One region of the Mesorhizobium sp. CA10 genome, then DNA from elsewhere that is predicted to be linked to it. Evidence: riboswitches for the same ligand, from Rfam matches in the RefSeq annotation. Region 1 holds a riboswitch; each other region holds the start of a gene.
The links. Region 1 has a riboswitch for cobalamin ahead of LB535_RS26575 (DUF1636 family protein). Riboswitches for the same ligand answer to the same signal wherever they lie in the genome.
Positions count from the first base shown of each region.

Region 2: linked by a shared signal. The riboswitch ahead of LB535_RS18870 (CbtB domain-containing protein) and the one ahead of LB535_RS26575 (DUF1636 family protein) in region 1 are both predicted to bind cobalamin.
Region 3: linked by a shared signal. The riboswitch ahead of bluB (5,6-dimethylbenzimidazole synthase) and the one ahead of LB535_RS26575 (DUF1636 family protein) in region 1 are both predicted to bind cobalamin.

Region 1 covers NZ_JAIUHV010000017.1:64,355-69,898, reverse strand. Annotated here, with positions in the region: gene LB535_RS26600 (four helix bundle protein) at 1-348, opposite strand, end outside; gene LB535_RS26595 (NADH-quinone oxidoreductase subunit C) at 410-1,012, opposite strand; gene LB535_RS26590 (NuoB/complex I 20 kDa subunit family protein) at 1,017-1,598, opposite strand; gene LB535_RS26585 (NADH-quinone oxidoreductase subunit A) at 1,589-1,954, opposite strand; gene LB535_RS26580 (winged helix-turn-helix domain-containing protein) at 2,289-3,488, shown strand; cobalamin riboswitch at 3,519-3,722, shown strand; gene LB535_RS26575 (DUF1636 family protein) at 3,762-4,193, shown strand; gene cobW (cobalamin biosynthesis protein CobW) at 4,190-5,227, shown strand; gene LB535_RS26565 (cobaltochelatase subunit CobN) at 5,244-5,544, shown strand, end outside.
Region 2 covers NZ_JAIUHV010000008.1:276,724-282,267, forward strand. Annotated here, with positions in the region: gene LB535_RS18860 (hypothetical protein) at 1-211, opposite strand, end outside; gene LB535_RS18865 (CbtA family protein) at 464-1,204, opposite strand; gene LB535_RS18870 (CbtB domain-containing protein) at 1,367-1,576, opposite strand; adenosylcobalamin (AdoCbl) riboswitch at 1,568-1,717, opposite strand; gene LB535_RS18875 (histidine phosphatase family protein) at 1,801-2,373, shown strand; gene LB535_RS18880 (PilZ domain-containing protein) at 2,525-2,797, shown strand; gene LB535_RS18885 (methyltransferase family protein) at 2,801-3,268, opposite strand; gene LB535_RS18890 (DUF6428 family protein) at 3,545-4,060, opposite strand; gene LB535_RS18895 (ArsR/SmtB family transcription factor) at 4,103-4,453, shown strand; gene LB535_RS18900 (aquaporin) at 4,503-5,195, shown strand; gene arsC (arsenate reductase (glutaredoxin)) at 5,192-5,544, shown strand, end outside.
Region 3 covers NZ_JAIUHV010000005.1:89,879-95,422, forward strand. Annotated here, with positions in the region: gene LB535_RS12795 (pirin family protein) at 1-544, opposite strand, end outside; gene LB535_RS12800 (DUF2277 domain-containing protein) at 555-821, opposite strand; gene LB535_RS12805 (exodeoxyribonuclease VII small subunit) at 1,015-1,266, opposite strand; gene LB535_RS12810 (histone deacetylase family protein) at 1,270-2,196, opposite strand; cobalamin riboswitch at 2,312-2,490, shown strand; gene bluB (5,6-dimethylbenzimidazole synthase) at 2,532-3,263, shown strand; gene LB535_RS12820 (hypothetical protein) at 3,264-4,247, opposite strand; gene LB535_RS12825 (TetR/AcrR family transcriptional regulator) at 4,379-4,972, opposite strand; gene LB535_RS12830 (MFS transporter) at 5,093-5,544, shown strand, end outside.

The DNA of each region.
Region 1 (5,544 bases):
AATGAGAGATCTCGTCATCTTTCCAATCTCTTCGCATCGCACCAGCAGTTCAATCTCATTGTCTTTTTCTAACAAGCCAACCCGGCATGCCAGGAGTATGTGCGTTTCCAGTTCCTTCAACGAACCCTGCGCCATGCGCAGAAATTGAACGAATGAACCTCTGTTCTCACGACCATACCCCTCAGCGATATTGGCGGCGATAGATGCCGCCGAGCGGCGCATCTGGGAGGTCATTCCATAGATCTCGTCCTTCGGAAAACCTTTGGTGACGCGATAACAATCTTCGGCAAGGACCATCGCCGATTGCCACACCATCAGGTCGCGATAAGATTCGATCCGCTTTTCCAATTCCTTCCCTACTGACTACTCACTACTCACTACTCACTACTCACTACTCACTACTTCCTACTCACTGTTTCGCCTTCTCATCCCCGGGAAGGACGTAATCCGTTCCTTCCCACGGGCTCAAGAAGTCGAAATTTCTGAATTCCTGCTTCAATTCCACCGGCTCGTAGATCACCCGCTTGGCCTCGTCGTCGTAGCGCACCTCGACGAAACCGGTCAGCGGGAAATCCTTGCGCAGCGGATGCCCCTCGAAACCATAGTCGGTGAGAATGCGGCGCAGGTCCGGATGGCCCGAGAACAGCACGCCGTAAAGGTCGTAGGTCTCGCGCTCGAACCAGTCGGCACCCGGATAGACGCCGGTCAGCGACGGCACCAGCGTCTCCTCGTCGGCCTGGACCTTGAGCCTGATGCGGACATTCTGCTTCGGCGACAATAGGTGATAGACGACGTCGAAGCGCCTGGCGCGCGACGGGTAGTCCGCTCCGCAGACATCGATGATCGAGATGAACTGGCAGCGCGGATCGTCGCGCAGGAAGGTCGCGACCTCGATCAGGTTGCCCGGTTCAACTGAAACCGTGAGCTCACCATAGGCAAGCACGGCTTCGCCGATGCGGCCGGAGAGCTTCTCGCCGAGATAGGTGGAGAGTTCGTTCAACGCCAGGGTCATCGGCTCACCGTTCGATCGTGCCGGTGCGGCGGATCTTCTTCTGCAGAAGGAGAATGCCGTAGAGCAGCGCCTCCGCGCTCGGCGGGCAGCCGGGCACATAAATGTCGACCGGCACGACGCGGTCGCAGCCGCGCACCACCGAATAGGAATAGTGGTAGTAGCCGCCGCCATTGGCGCAGGAGCCCATCGAGATGACGTAGCGCGGCTCCGGCATCTGGTCGTAGACCTTGCGCAGCGCCGGCGCCATCTTGTTGGTCAGCGTGCCGGCGACGATCATAATGTCGGACTGGCGCGGCGACGCGCGCGGCGCGACGCCGAAACGCTCCGAGTCATAGCGCGGCATCGAGGTGTGGATCATCTCGACCGCGCAGCAGGCGAGGCCGAAGGTCATGAACATCAGCGAGCCGCTGCGCGCCCAGGTGATCAGCGCCTCGGTCGAGGTGACGAGAAAGCCCTTGTCGGCCAGCTCATTGTTGATTTCGAGGAAGAAGGGATCGTCCTCCCCCACCGGCCTGCCGGTGTTGGGGTCGATGATGCCCTTGGGCTTCGGCGCGACGAGGGTGCCTGAACTCTCGTTCAATCCCATTCCAGCGCTCCTTTTTTCCATTCATAGGCAAAACCGATGGTCAGCACCGCCAGGAACACCATCATCGACCAGAAGCCGAGCATGCCGAGCTTCGAGAAGGACACCGCCCACGGGAACAGGAAGGCGACCTCGAGATCGAAGATGATGAACAGGATCGACACCAGGTAGAAGCGGATGTCGAACTTCATGCGGGCGTCGTCGAACGAGTTGAACCCGCATTCATAGGCGGAAAGCTTTTCCGGGTCGGGATTGCGGTAGGCCACAAGGAACGGAGCGATGATGAGCGCCAGACCGACGATCATCGCCACGGCGATGAACAGCACGATAGGCAGGTACGAACTTAGGAGTGCGCTCATGCGGCGACTTTCCTTCGGCGGGGGCAGTTCATTTTGATTACAGCAACGAACTCTAATGCGGAAGCGTGACAGATTAACCGCTGAACCGTTTTAAGGGGCCCATGCTGCAACGCGGCGAGGGTTAGCGCAGCGGTTTCGGTGACGCAAGTCAAACGTTGTTCAAATCGCGGCTCTGGACGCCTTATCGGAAGAAACTGGTCCGATCCGCTCCTGTTTGATTTCCTTCAGTTTTTACTCCAGTTTTCTCTCCTGACATATCTACCGCCATTTGCCTGCTAGCATGGCCGGAATCACCGGCTAAAAATCCAACGGACGATCGGGGCAAGGACACCTGATGAAGGACAAGATTTCGCTGGCCATGGCGAGGCGCGTCGCGCTGGGCGCGCAAGGGTTCAACGACCCTCGCCCCGCAGGAGTTCCGGATCGTCGGCACCTCGCCCGGGTGCTTTCGCGAACCGGCCTTCTGCAGATCGATTCCGTGAGCGCGGTGGTGCGGGCGCATTATATGCCGCTCTATTCGCGCCTCGGCCCCTACCCGCTTACGCTGCTCGACAATGCCGCAGTCACCCGCAAGCGCGCCGTGTTCGAATACTGGGCGCATGAGGCGTCGTTCCTGCCCGTGGAGACGTACCCGCTGATGCGCTGGCGCATGCAGCGCGCCGAGCAGGGCGACGAGATGTATCTCGGCCTGGCGAAATGGGGCCGTGAACGCAAGGAAATGATCGACGAGATATATAGAGAGGTCGCCGATCGCGGTCCGATCGCCGCGTCCGACATCGAAGGCCACAAGGGCAATGGCGGCTGGTGGGGCTGGAGCGAGGCCAAGCACGCTTTCGAATGGCTGTTCTGGGCCGGGCGCATCACCACCGCCTACCGCCGCGGCTTCGAACGCTATTACGACCTGCCCGAGCGCGTTTTGCCGCAGGCGGTCCTCGACCTTCCCATTCCCTCGGTCGAGGACGCGCATCGCGAATTGCTGCGCATTTCCGCCCGCGCCCATGGCATCGCCACCTATGGCGACCTGCGCGACTATTTTCGTCTCGCGCCGGGCGACACGAAGGATCGCATCGAGGAACTGGTCGATGCCGGCGAATTGCTGCCGGTGAAGGTCGAAGGTTGGGACAAGACCGCCTATCTCCACAAGGACGCCCGTTTCCCGCGCCGGATAGAGGCGCGCGCCCTGCTCGCCCCTTTCGATCCCGTCGTCTTCGAACGCACCAGGACGGAGAAACTCTTCGATTTCCGCTACCGCATCGAGATCTACACGCCGGCCGAGAAACGCCAATATGGCTACTACGTGCTGCCCTTCCTGCTCGGCGATCGGATCGTCGCCCGCGTCGATCTGAAAGCTGACCGCCCGGCCAGCATCTTGCGCGTCCACGCCGCCTACGCCGAGGCCGGCGCCCCACCCGAAACGGCCGCCCAGCTCTTCGACGAGTTGAAGCAGATGCAGGGCTGGCTCGGCCTGGAGGCGATCGAAGTGACGCCGGCCGGCGACCTCGGGCCGGCGCTGGCCGACATCGCGGTGTCGTAGCTGCGCGTTGACAGGGACCTAGCCGTAAGCCTAAATCCTGACCCAGACGGTCTTCTCCCGGCAAAGGGAGGAGCCAAGAGGGAATGCGGTGCGGGCCAACACCCAAATCCGCGGCTGTCCCCGCAACTGTAAGCGACGAGCCTCTGCCGAAAACCACTGGGATGTTCCCGGGAAGGCGGCATTCAGGGTGACGACCCGCGAGCCAGGAGACCTGCCGTCTGAGACTTTAAGTATCCGAATGCCCGGCGGGTTTTCCGGGCAAGGAGCATGGTTTTGGATCGCAACGGCAGTTTCCCGGCAAACAGTGCGGACATTCCGTCCGAGCCCGATGCTTTGGCTGGCGTCACCGTCATCGTCTGCTCATCCTGCCGCGACGAGACCGGGTCGGATGCGCATCCGCGCGCCGGCGCGCTGCTTGCCGAAGACACGCGTCGGGCTGCTTGCGGCGAAAAGATCGACATCCGTACCGTCGAATGCCTCGGCAACTGCAAGCGCCGGCTAAGCGCCGCGCTGCTGCGCGACGGCTGCTGGAGCTACGTCTTCGGCGATCTGGACACGACCAGCGGCGCCGATCTCGTCGCCGGCGCAAAGCTCTTCGCCACCTCGACCGACGGCCTCATCCCCTGGCGCGGCCGGCCCGATTCTCTCAAGCGCGGCCTGGTTGCCCGCATCCCTCCCCTCGACATGCTGAAGGACCGACCATGAACGCATCCGTTTCCCGCGTGCCCTGCACCGTCGTCACCGGCTTTCTCGGCGCCGGCAAGACGACGCTGATCCGCAACCTGCTCGAGAACGCCAAGGGCAAGCGGCTGGCGATCATCGTCAACGAGTTCGGCGATGTCGGCATCGACGGCGAGATCCTCAAGGGCTGCGGCGTCGACTCTTGCCCTGAAGAAAACATCGTCGAGCTCGCCAATGGCTGCATCTGCTGCACCGTTGCCGACGATTTCGTGCCGGCGCTCGACCAGATCCTGTCGCTCAACCCCAAGGTCGATCACATCCTGATCGAGACCTCGGGCCTCGCTCTGCCGAAGCCGCTGGTGCAGGCGTTCCAGTGGCCGAGCGTGAAGAGCCGCGTCACGGTCGATGGCGTCATCGCCGTGGTCGACGGCCCGGCGCTCGCCGACGGCCGCGTCGCTTCCGATGTAGATGCCCTGCAGGCGCAGCGTGCGGCGGACGATTCCCTCGACCATGACGATCCGGTCGAAGAGGTGTTCGAGGACCAGATCGCCTGCGCCGACCTGATCATCCTGTCGAAAAGCGACCTGATGGATGCGGCAGGCTCCGCCCGTGCCAACGCCGTCATCGGCGAGCATGTCGCGCGCGCCGTCAAGGTCGTGCCGACAGCGCAGGGCAAGGTCGATTCGGCCGTGCTGCTCGGCCTTGGTCTTGCGGTGGAGGACGACATCGAGAACCGCAAGACCCATCACGACGACGAGCTCGATCACGAGCACGACGATTTCGATTCCTTCGTCATCGACATCCCGTCGATCGCCAACCCCGACGAGCTGGCCAAGCGCGTCGCCCTTGCCGCAGAGCAGGAGAACGTCTTGCGCGTCAAAGGCTTCGTCGAGGTCGGCGGCAAGCCGATGCGGCTCCTGCTGCAGGCTGTCGGCCCGCGCGTCAATCATTACTACGACCGCGCCTGGACGGCTGAGGACGATCGCCGCTCGCGGCTCGTTGTCATCGGCCTCAAGGGGCTGAACCGCCCGGCGATCGAGCGTATCCTCGCCGGCTGAGGCAATCCGGACCGCGATGCACATCCTCGCCACCACATCCGCTTCGCTCGACGATCTCGCCGAGCCGATCGACCTCAGGCAGACGCCTGCGGATGTCGTGGCCCTGTCCTTCACCGACAGCGATCTCTCCGGCCTGGCCGCTGCCTGGAAGGCGGATGCGGAGCGGCTGCCGTCGATGCGGCTTGCGGCGCTGCGCGACCTTCGCCACCCGATGTCGGTGGACCTGTGGATCGACAGCGTCACCCGCCACGCCAGGGTCATCCTCGTCCGCATCCTCGGCGGCTATGACTGGTGGCGCTACGGCTGTGACCAGCTCG
Region 2 (5,544 bases), on a different contig from region 1:
CGAGCAGCGCCTTGGCGGTGGCGAGATAGGCGTGGCTGCATTCGTTGAACGGGCTTTCCTCGTCGCCGAGGCTGCCCGGCATCAGGCCCCAGAGGCAATAAGTGAATTGCAGATTGCCGTGATTGTAGAGCCGCCGGAAGGTCGGGTCGGTCGCGGTCTGGCGCTGGGCGAGGTCGAGGATCTCGCCGCGATAGCGCGCGATGACGGCCATCTGGCCGTGGGTCAGGCTGGGGATCTGGATGCCGGGAGGAGGCTGGGCCGAGGATCCGCCATGCGCCTGCGCGGATGTGGCGGCCAGAAATGCGAGCAGCGCCGCAACCGAGCAATTCCAGGAAAAGTGTGCGGCGGTTTTCCGTCCGGAATTGCGAGAAAAGGAAAGACCAAAGTGGCTCTGCGGTCGTACCGACCGTTGAGCCGCTTTGGCCGCCAGGGCGCAGAACCGTGGCGGCCAACGCATCGGATTTCAGGCGTAGCGGCGTGCCGGGCTGCGCTGGTCGCGCACCGCGACCACGCGTTCGGCAACCGCGCCGAAGCCGAGCCCGACGACGGTCCACAGCACCAGCTGGATGCCGAGCGAGGCGACGCGGAATTGCCACAGCACGGTCGCCGAGAAGTTCTCCGGCACTTCGTTGATGTCGGGCAGCGCCGCCTTCACCAGCGCGAAGACGACGAGGAAGGCGAGGCCCGCGACGATCGAGGCGTTCCAGGCGCCGAGCCGGTTCCACAGCCGCTGCGCCAGGCCGACCGCCGCCACCATCGCCGCGATCGAGACGACAATCATGATGAAGAACAGCTCGGTGCGGTAGCCGATCGTTTCGGCATTGCCGACTGCGGGCGGGCTGGCCGGGTATTTGAGGCCGGGGACCACGATCACGGCCAGGAAGCCGAGTGCCGCGATCAGCGCCGAGGTGCCGCGCGGACCGAGCGAGCCCAGACGGCCATGGGCATAGGCGAAGACCAGCGAGAACAGCCCGCCAAGGGCGGCGCCATAGACCAGCACGCCGGTTGCCAGGCCGATGCCGGCTTGCGTGGCGCGGCTGACCATCTCGGGCTCCGGCGCCTCGCCGGCGGCCGGGGCCTGCTGTTCCTCGAAGGCGATCGCCTTGTCGACCTGCGGCTCGCCATAGACGCGGGCGAAGGCGAACGCCAGAATCCCGGCGACCAGCCCGACAAGCATGCCGCGCAGCAAAAGTTTTCCAACCATGTCACCAATCCCTCCAAGCAATTCCAGGAAAAGTGCGTAGCGGTTTTCCGTCCGGAATTGCGTTAAGCCAACCAAGCAATTCCAGGAAAAGTGCGCAGCGGTTTTCCGTCCGGAATTGCGTTGGATCAGAATCGAAAGCGGGTTCAGCGATGCTGAACCGCTTTAGTGGCAGGGGAAGCCGAGCAGGTGGCGGCCGTCATGCACGAATTCGTGCACATAGGTGCCGCGAATCAGCGAGGTGGCGCCTTCTTCCGCGCCGACGAAATAGATCGCCAGCATCAAAAGCAGCCCGCCGAGGATGGCCCAGGGCAGAAGCTCGCGGACCGGAATCGCAACCGGGCCGTAGCTGGGGGCGAAGGTGGTGTCGGACATATTGACCTCCCTTGGGATACTGCGTCCCGTTGATCGAGTGCTGCGGAATAAGGCCTGACTTTCGGCTGGTGCCGATCACAGTGGCGCGACCGTGCCGGACTCGCACCGGCTTCCAATCCCGTATAGCATTAAGACACTTGTCAGTACTTCGTTCGCCTGTCAACGACATGTAATGGCGGCACGGCTTCGTGAGGCCTGTTTTTCGCTGTGCCACGGAGTTTTTCATGCTTGTCCGCCTGACGATGATCGCAAGCGGAGCGACGCCCGGGATGCGCAAGGGCCGCTTTCCGAACGATGAGCCGCCGGAGCCGCGCGCCCTCGATCGCGCCGGCGCGCTGGCCGCTTCGCTGCGTCGCGCCGACCGTATCTGGACAAGCCCGGCGCTGGCCGCGCGGCGGACGGCGGAGGCGCTCGGCCTTGACGCGACGGTCGAGCCGCTGCTTGCCGAGCAGGATTTCGCGCGCTGGGCCGGCAAAGGTTTCGAAGAGGTGCAGGCCGAGGATCCCGAAGGTATGGCGGCCTGGTTCGCCGGTACAGACGCGGCGCCCCATGGCGGTGAATCGCTCGCCGACGTCGCCCGGCGGGGTGCTGCGCTGATGGAGCGGCTGGCCGGCGAAAGCGGTCACACCGTCGCGGTGACGCATGCCATGCCGATCCGCGCCGCCATGGCGCATGTGCTCGGCGCGCCGCTTTCCTCGGTCTGGAAGATCGACATCGAGCCGCTGTCGCTCACCGAGTTCCGCAGCGACGGCCGCCGCTGGGTGCTGCGCGCGAGCGGCGTCACTGTCGCCGGCTGAACGGTCAGGCGTGAACGCTCCATCCGTGGACCCGGCCGGCATATCAAGCCGGCACACCACTGTTTCAGTGATCGCTAACGGAACGGAAACGCCTCGCTGCTATCGTGCTGCCCCATGGCGAGGAGAGCCTTGCCTGAGGAGCCCGCCGGATATGGCCAATTTTCCCGAGATCGAACGCCGTCTTCATGCGCGCGAATTCGTGCTCAAGGAAGCCACGATCATCGCCGCCGGCGTCAGGACCGGCTGCTCGGTCAGAAATCAGCACGAGCAGGGCGCGGAATTGCGCGTCGGTGCCAATGTGGAGATTCCGGACCGCTTTCTGCTCGAGGTCCCGGCCGACGATACGGCCTATCGCGCTTTGGTGCGGTGGCGGCGCAACGACCGCGTCGGCGTGGCGCTCTACAGCAACGCGCCAAAGGACTGATGCTCAAAAATAGCGGCGCACGCTCGCCCTGTAGGCGCGGTAGGGTTCGCCGAACTTGCGTTCCAGATAGGCCTCCTCGCGCAGCACCACGCCGTAATGCAGGATGGGGAAGCTCGCGATGGTCGCGATGACGGCCCACCAGCTGTCAAAGAGCAGCCCGATTCCGAGAAGCAGTCCCATCAAGCCGACATAGAGCGGGTTGCGGGTGAAGCCGAACGGGCCGCCGGTGATGATCGCGGTGGTCGGCAGCGTTGGGTTCACATTGGTGCCGCCGCGCAACATCGTCGAGCGTCCCCAGGCGATGATCGCAACCGCCAGTGCTGCCAGCACTATGCCGAGCACGATGGTCAGCGGGCGGCCGCCGATCGCCAGCGGCCAGACATAGCGCAGCGCCAGCATCGCGATCAGCGCCACGAGAAAGAGCAGCGGCGGAAACACCGCCACGCCCGGATTGTCCGCTTTGTCATCCATAGCCATCTTCATCGACCAGGCGCCATTGCCGCCACTATGCACGGACGCGCGTCATCCAGCAATTCGTGATCCTGCCTAGGCGATGTGCAGCCCGGCATATCGGGAACACAACCATGGCGCGCGCGTTCACTATCGCCGATTGACAGGGATTTGCGCGGATGAGCAAGACAGCCGTTTGGGTGGCGCTGATCGCCATCGTTCTCGTGGGCCTCTATTTGTTGCAGGCCAATGGCATGATCCGGTTCTGATCAGGGCGGCGCGTCGCCATTAGCGGGCTCAACAGCAGCGACTCCCTCCGCACCCACTCGCTGCCTTCTGTTCTTCCAGCCAGCGGTCCCGCGGCTTGCAGCTTGACGGCCGTGGCGACAGCTCGACCTCAACCGTCCCGCCAACAAGGCTCGGCTGGGCTGCCCGGTGCAATTCCATCGGGCGAACGCCGTCGCTGACCTCGAAGGTCAGCTTCGCCGCCTGATCGAGAGAGACATGGTCCGAAACCTTGCGGATGATCGCGGCGAACTTGCCGGCTGGCATATGGACCGGTCCGCCTTCGTCCACGTCCCACAGCTGGACGAATATCTCCGACCACGATTCCGGATTTGCTTCGCAATCCAGCGCCGCGAACTGTCCAGCCTTCACCTCGGTGACATGGTACCCTGGCTTTACCGGCCGCCCGCCGTAGCGGAAAACCAGCGGCTTGTCCTTGTAATCGGCCAGCGCCGCCAGCAGATCGCCGATGGTCAGGTCGGAGGGGTCCATAGGAGCGATGTTTTTCCGATTGTCAGAAGAGAGCATGTCGGCTATTCCTCATTTCAATATTTCAAGGATTGTTGAAACGTGGATGAACGTCAAGCCCTGACCGCCTTTGGCGCGCTGTCGCAGGAAACACGGCTGCGCCTGCTGCGGCTGCTGGTCGTTGCCGGCCCGGAAGGCATTGCCGCCGGCTCGCTCGCCGAGCAGGTCGAGGTCTCGCCGTCCAATGTCAGCTTCCACCTCAAGGAACTTGAGCGCGCCGGTCTCGTGACCGCGCGGCGTGATGCCCGCTCGATCGTCTACAGTGCCGAGTTCGATGCGCTGTCCGGATTGATCCGCTTCCTGATGGAGGATTGCTGCTCGGGCCGGCCGGAAATCTGCGCGCCGGCGCTTGCGGCATCTTGCTGCCAGCCGGGCGAGGAGAGCCGGCAATGACCGTCACGCCCGCTACCCAACTCCCCATTGTCCAATCCAGGGTCGACCGATGAACACTTTCGATCTGCCGCGCCGGTTCGCGGCTGAAGCCCTCGGCACCGGTCTGCTGGTGGCGACCGTCGTTGGCTCCGGCATCATGGCCAAGACGCTGACGCATGACACCGCGCTGGCGCTGCTTGGCAACACGCTAGCAACCGGCGCCATGCTGGTGGTGTTGGTCACCGTGCTCGGGCCGATCTCCGGCGCGCATCTCAATCCGGCCGTTTCGCTGGTGTTTTGTCTCAACCGGTCGCTGCCTGCTCGCGATCTCCCTGCCTATCTTTTCGCGCAGGTCGTCGGTGGAATCGCCGGCACGATCGCCGCGCATCTCATGTTTGCCCTACCGGGGCTGGAGGTCGCGACGAAACTGCGTGCCGGGCCGGCGCAATGGTTCTCGGAAGTGGTCGCGACATTCGGCCTTGTCGCCGTCATTCTCGCTGGCCTCCGCTTCGAGGGGCGGGCCGTGCCGTGGCTGGTCGGGCTCTATATCACAGCGGCCTATTGGTTCACGGCATCCACTTCCTTCGCCAATCCCGCCGTCGCCGTGGCGCGCTCACTCACCAACACTTTTTCCGGCATCAGGCCGCTCGATCTGCCCGGCTTCGTCGTCGCCGAATTGCTCGGTGCCCTGATCGCGCTCGCGTTGATGGGCTGGCTGCTGCGGCCCGCGGCCATTCCACAACCCTTGAAAGCAGAGCCATGACGGTCACGATCTATCACAACCCCGACTGCGGCACCTCCCGCAACACGCTCGCCATGATCCGCGCCAGCGGCGAAGACCCTGTCGTGATCGAATACCTCAAGACGCCGCCGCGCCGCGAAAGGCTGCTCGAACTGATCGCCGCGATGAGGATTTCTGCGCGCGAGTTGTTGCGGGAGAAGGGCACGCCTTACGCCGATCTCGGCCTCGCCGATCCGAAATGGAGCGACGATGAGCTGATCGATTTCATGCTCGCCCATCCGATCCTCATCAACCGGCCCATCGTCGAGACTCCGAAAGGGACAAAACTGTGCCGGCCGTCGGAAGCGGTGCTGCCGCTGCTCGACAATCC
Region 3 (5,544 bases), on a different contig from region 1:
AGCGCAGGCCTGAGAACGCGCCAATGACGACGCGGCCGCTGACACCCTCGGCATCGATCTGCGGCAAGCGGGCCACCGACGTGTTCGCGAACACCGGAGCAATCTCCTCCTTGCCGTCGGGCAGCGCCAGCCAGGTCTGCAGGCCGGAAACCGACATCGGCGCGCCGCGCAATTCCTGCGGCGTGCGCTCGGAATGAACGATGCCGCGCCCGGCAGTCATCAAATTTACGTCGCCCGGCGCGATCACCATTTCGGTGCCGAGCGAATCGCGATGCCTGATCCTGCCGTCGAACAGGTAGGTGACGGTGGAAAGCCCGATATGTGGATGCGGACGCACGTCGAGCGCATGGCCGGCGCGCAGGATCGCCGGGCCCATGCGGTCGAAGAAGATGAACGGCCCGACCAGCCGGCGTTTTGCCGTCGGGAGAGCGCGGCGCACCTCGAAGCCGCCGATGTCCTTGGCGTTTGGAACGACCATCAGCTCGATCTGGTCGCAGGCGAAGGCATCGCCGGGTTCGGGGTCGTTTCCCGGAAAGAAGCTCATGTCGGTTCCCTCAGGCGAAACGCAGCGCCGACCTTGCCTTCGCCTTGGCGGCCTCTTCCTCGCGGTTGCGCGGTTCCTGGTTGGTTTCGAGCGAATCGATCAATTCGCGCGCGACAGCGGCGATCGCCTCGACGGCATGGTAGAAGGCATGCTCGTTGCGCTTGGACGGCTTGGTCGAGCCGCTCAGCTTGCGCACGAATTGCAGCGCTGCGTCATGCACTTCGTCATTGGTCGCCGGCGGCTCGAAATTGGCCAAGGTCTTGATGTTGCGGCACATGGCTTGAACTCCTTACCTGCTTTCTTTGCCCTTACCCGGTCTGAGATCATCCGCTGAGGTGTTGAGATTCAGGTCAGGCCGAGCCGAAAATGGTGGTTTCCGAGAACCGGAGCGGAGCGTACTTGAAGTACGTGAGCACCGGAAGCGCAGGAAGTTGCCATTTGCAGGCCGGCCTCACCTGAATATCAACACCTCAGTCGGCGTCCAGCGGTTCAGTTCCCACCGGCTTGCCGTCGCGCGACAGCCTGATCTTCTCGACCTTGTCCTCGGCCGCTTTCAGCAGCCGGTCGCAATGCGCCTTCAGCGCCTCGCCGCGCTCATAGATCTTGATCGACTGGTCGAGCGGAACGTCGCCGCGCTCAAGATCATCGACGATCTTCTCCAGCGCGTCGAGCGCCTGTTCGAAGCTCATCGCCTTGACGTCCTCATTGCCTTCCAATGCCATACCCTATCCCTTCATCAGCCGCCCGACATGGGCGGCGACTGAAAATGCCAGTCCCTGCAGATCGTAGCCGCCTTCCAACAGGCTGACGAGCCTGTTGGAGCTATGGCGCCCGGCGCGTTCCATCAATTGCCCGGTCGCCCAGTCGAAATCGTCCTCGGTCAGGTTGATCTCGGCCAACGGGTCGCGATGGTGCGCATCGAAACCGGCGGAAATGATGATCAGGTCCGGCGCGAACGCGTCGATCGAGGGCAGCACGCGCGACAGGAAGGCGTCGCGGAAGAGATCGCTCCCCGTCTGCGGCGCCAGCGGCGCGTTGACGATGTTGCCGGCGCCGGTCTCGTTCTTCGCGCCGGTGCCCGGGTAAAGCGGCATCTGGTGCGTCGAGCAATAGAGCACCGAAGGGTCGTCCCAGAAGATGTCCTGCGTGCCGTTGCCGTGGTGGACATCCCAGTCGACGATGGCGACGCGCTCGGCCTGGTGCTTCTTCTGCGCGTAACGGGCGGCAATCGCCGCCGTGTTGAACAGGCAAAAACCCCTTGCCGTGGTCTTTTCGGCATGATGTCCAGGCGGACGCGCGGCGACGAAGACGTTTGCCGCACGGCCCTCGAAGACGTCGTCCACCGCCGCGTTGGCACCGCCGATCGCCGTCACCACGGCCTGCCAGCTTTTCGGGCTGGCGCTAGTGTCGGCGTCGATCGACACGATCCCGCTCTCAGGGATCGCCCCGCGCACGCGCTCGACGAAATCCTCCGGGTGCGCATAGAAGATCGTTTTCTCGTCGCCTTCCGGCGCCTTGACGCGGTCGAGCGCCGAAAACGCCTCGTCGTCGAGCACGCGCTCGATGGCACGCAGGCGGTCGGGCCGCTCGGGATGGCCGGGCGGCGTGAGGTGTTCGAGGAAGATCGGGTGCGTATAGAGACGGGTGGCCATGGCGCCTAATCTAGGGACCTGGCGGCCGAATGACCATGTTTGGCAGGCCGAATGGCTGGGGAAATCGCGTCTTGCCGTGTCGCTAACGCCATTGGCGCGGCCCAAGCTTCGCTGTAAGGTCGCATCGCTGCCAGGTGCCCGCGACGCGGGAGAATCGGGAACACGGTTGAACTCCGTGGCGTGCCCAACACTGTAAGGGGGACCGCGCCGGCACACGCCACTGTCGAAGACGGGAAGGCGCCGGATGCGGGACGATCCCGAGCCAGAAGACCGGCCCGGCAGACATGGTTTTCCGCTTGGTCAGGCGGGGGACTGCTTGTCGCAAGGGGAAAGCGATGACAGCAGCAGCGATCGCCGCGAGCGGCGACGACTTTGACCAATTGGCGCGCGACGCGGTCTACCGGGCCATGTTCACCAGGCGCGACGTGCGCAGCCATTTCGTCCCCGACGATCTCGATGACAATGTGCTGGCGCGGCTCATCACCGCCGCGCATCACGCCCCGTCGGTCGGCTATATGCAGCCGTGGAATTTCATCGTCATCCGCGACGCCGAGCGGCGCAGACAAGTGCGCGACCTGTTCCTCGCCGCGCGCGAGCAGGAGTTGCCGGCGATCGAGGCGGAACGGCAGGCGCTCTACCGCAAGCTGAAACTCGAGGGCATTTGCGAAAGCGCGCTCAACCTGTGCATCACCTGCGACCGGCAGCGCTCGAAGGACTCGCCTCTCGGGCGTTGGCATAATCCGGAGATGGATCTCTACAGCACCGTCTGCGCGGTGCAGAATTTCTGGCTGGCGGCGCGGGCGGAGGGTGTCGGCGTCGGTTGGGTAAGCATCATCGAGACCGAGGCACTGAAGCGGCTTCTCGCGATCCCGGAGCATGTCACGCCGATCGCCTATCTGTGCGTCGGCCGCGTCTCGGCCTTCGCGCCGAAGCCGGACCTCGAGGCGCATGGCTGGGGCAAGCGCCTGCCGCTGCCCGAACTGGTCATGAGCGAGACGTTTCGCGGCGCCGGCGAGGCGCCGCTTAAATCGGCAATCGCAAAGCTCGACGGCGCATCAAAGCCATGATCAGGCGGCCCTCGGCGTATCCCAGCGCGAGCCGCCGCCGAAAGAGCCCAGCGCCTTGTCGCGCAGTTCCCTGAATTTGGACGAGGTCTCGGCGAGCCGCCGGTCCCATTCGGGATTGGGCGCCTGGCCTTCGATGGCTTCGAAATAGACCTGCATCAGCGAGGCGATGGCGAATGGCTCGATGAAAGCTGCCTTGAAGGCCCAGGCAAAGACGATGGCCAGCACGAAGGCCCAGCCGGCAAGCTGGCCCGGCATGACCCACAGAATGGCGGCCGCGGGCGCCAGCATCAACAGGAAGATGACGAAGGACACGCCCCACATGATCGCCGCCAGCCAGACGGCGTTCTTGACCATGTGCTTGCCGTTCTGCGCGTAGAGCACGACGCCTTGCCTCGCCGTCTCGAATGGCGAGTTCGAACTGATGCGGATGTTGTAGCCGAGGATGATCTCGTCGACATAGGTCAGCGACAGGCGGATCACCGTGTTGATGAAGCTGACGATACCGCTCAGGCCCGGAATGGGCAGGAAGGCGGCGATGCCGCCGATCAGGCCGGTGATGGCTCGGATGGCGCCCTTGACCAGCTGGTCGACGACGAAAAGGATGTTGGCCTCGGCAAAACGCTGGGTGACCACTTCCTTCGCGTAGGCGATCTGGCCCTGGCCGTCGGGGACATCATGACCGTCGATCAGATGCACCATGACGGCGATATGGCCCGCTTTCAACACATAGAGGATGTATTCGCGTATCCAGTAGACGGCGATCGAGACGACGCCGAAGCCGACCACGCCACCCCACAGCGCGAAGGACATCGGGCCGTCGGGATCGGTGGAGATGTGGCCGACGCCGTAGCCGACGCTGGCGCCCGTACCGGTCGCCATGATGTAGGCGACCGTGATGCCAAAATAGACGATCATGCGAAAGACGATGAACGGCCATGTCCGCATCATGATCGACACGGATCTGGCGATGCTGAAGTCCCACATGGCCCCGACTCCCCTCACCTTCAGAGTTGGCGGTGGAGGATGCGCTCGCCCCGGCGATTGTCAATCGCGGCAGGGTTGCGCCGGCCCGAAACCGGTGCATAAGCCGGTGGCTTGATTACCCGAGCGTGCCGTCAAGGCTTCTTTCGCAAGCCTTCGAGCAACTGCTTGAAGGCCGTGATCGCTTTTTTCGAGGTCGCCTCGGGGTCCGTCGAATTGGCGATGCGCTGCGCGGCCTGGCTGCTGGCGCCATTGATCAGCCGTGAGGTCGTCTCGGGATCAAGCTCCGGAACGACCTCGCCCTCTTCCTGCAGCCTGGTCAGATGGTTGGTCATCGAGGCGGTGCAGGCGCTGGCATTCGGCCACTGCGCCGGATCGCCGAGCACCGCCGGGCCATCGCGGAACATGATGCGCTGGATTTCCGGCTCGAGCGCCATCTCGATATAGGTGGTGCATTCGTCGACGAAATGCTGCCAGCGGGTGGGCGCTTTCGAAGCCACCTCGTTCACCCGCACAGCCATTTCGCCGTCGATCTCCGCGATCACCGCCTGCAGCAGTCCCTTCTTGTCGCCGAAATGATGGTAGAGCGCGCCGCGCGTGAGGCCGGCCGACGCGGTGAAATCGTCCATCGAGGCCTCGGCATAGCCGATCGTGCCGAAAGCATGGCGAGCGGCCGCGATCAGCTTGGCGCGCGTCTCGGCGATCATCTCCTTGCGCGGTCTGTGCATGGTTCTGGCCCTACTCACATACGCCTCGTATGCCAATTGACATACGTGGCGTATGAACTATCTCACAGTCATACGCAGCGTATGTAATTTTAGTATGCACCGTTGTCGAGGAGCAGGATCATGCGAAATCCTTATTGCGACATCTTTCGGGCTCCCGGCACGAAAGGCTTCGCCGCGGCGGCTTTCATCGCGCGCTTGCCGATCGCCATGGCCCCGATCGGCATCGTGGCGATGCTGTCGCAGACACATGGCGAATACTGGCTGGCCGGCGCCGTCTCGGCGACCTATGCGCTGGTCAATGCTTTCCTGTCGCCGCAAGTGTCGCGGCTGGTGGACCGACGTGGCCAGACGGCGATCGCAGCACCCATGACGCTCGTCTCGGTGCTTTCCTTCGCGACATTGATCGTCGCGGCCAACCAGCACTGGCCTATCTGGACGTTGTTCAGCTCGGCGCTACTTGCCGCCGCCATGCCCAGCATCCCGGCGCTGGTCCGGGCGCGCTGGACCGAGATCTTCCGCGACCGGCCGGAGCTCAACACGGCGTTCGCCTTCGAATCGGCCGCCGACGAACT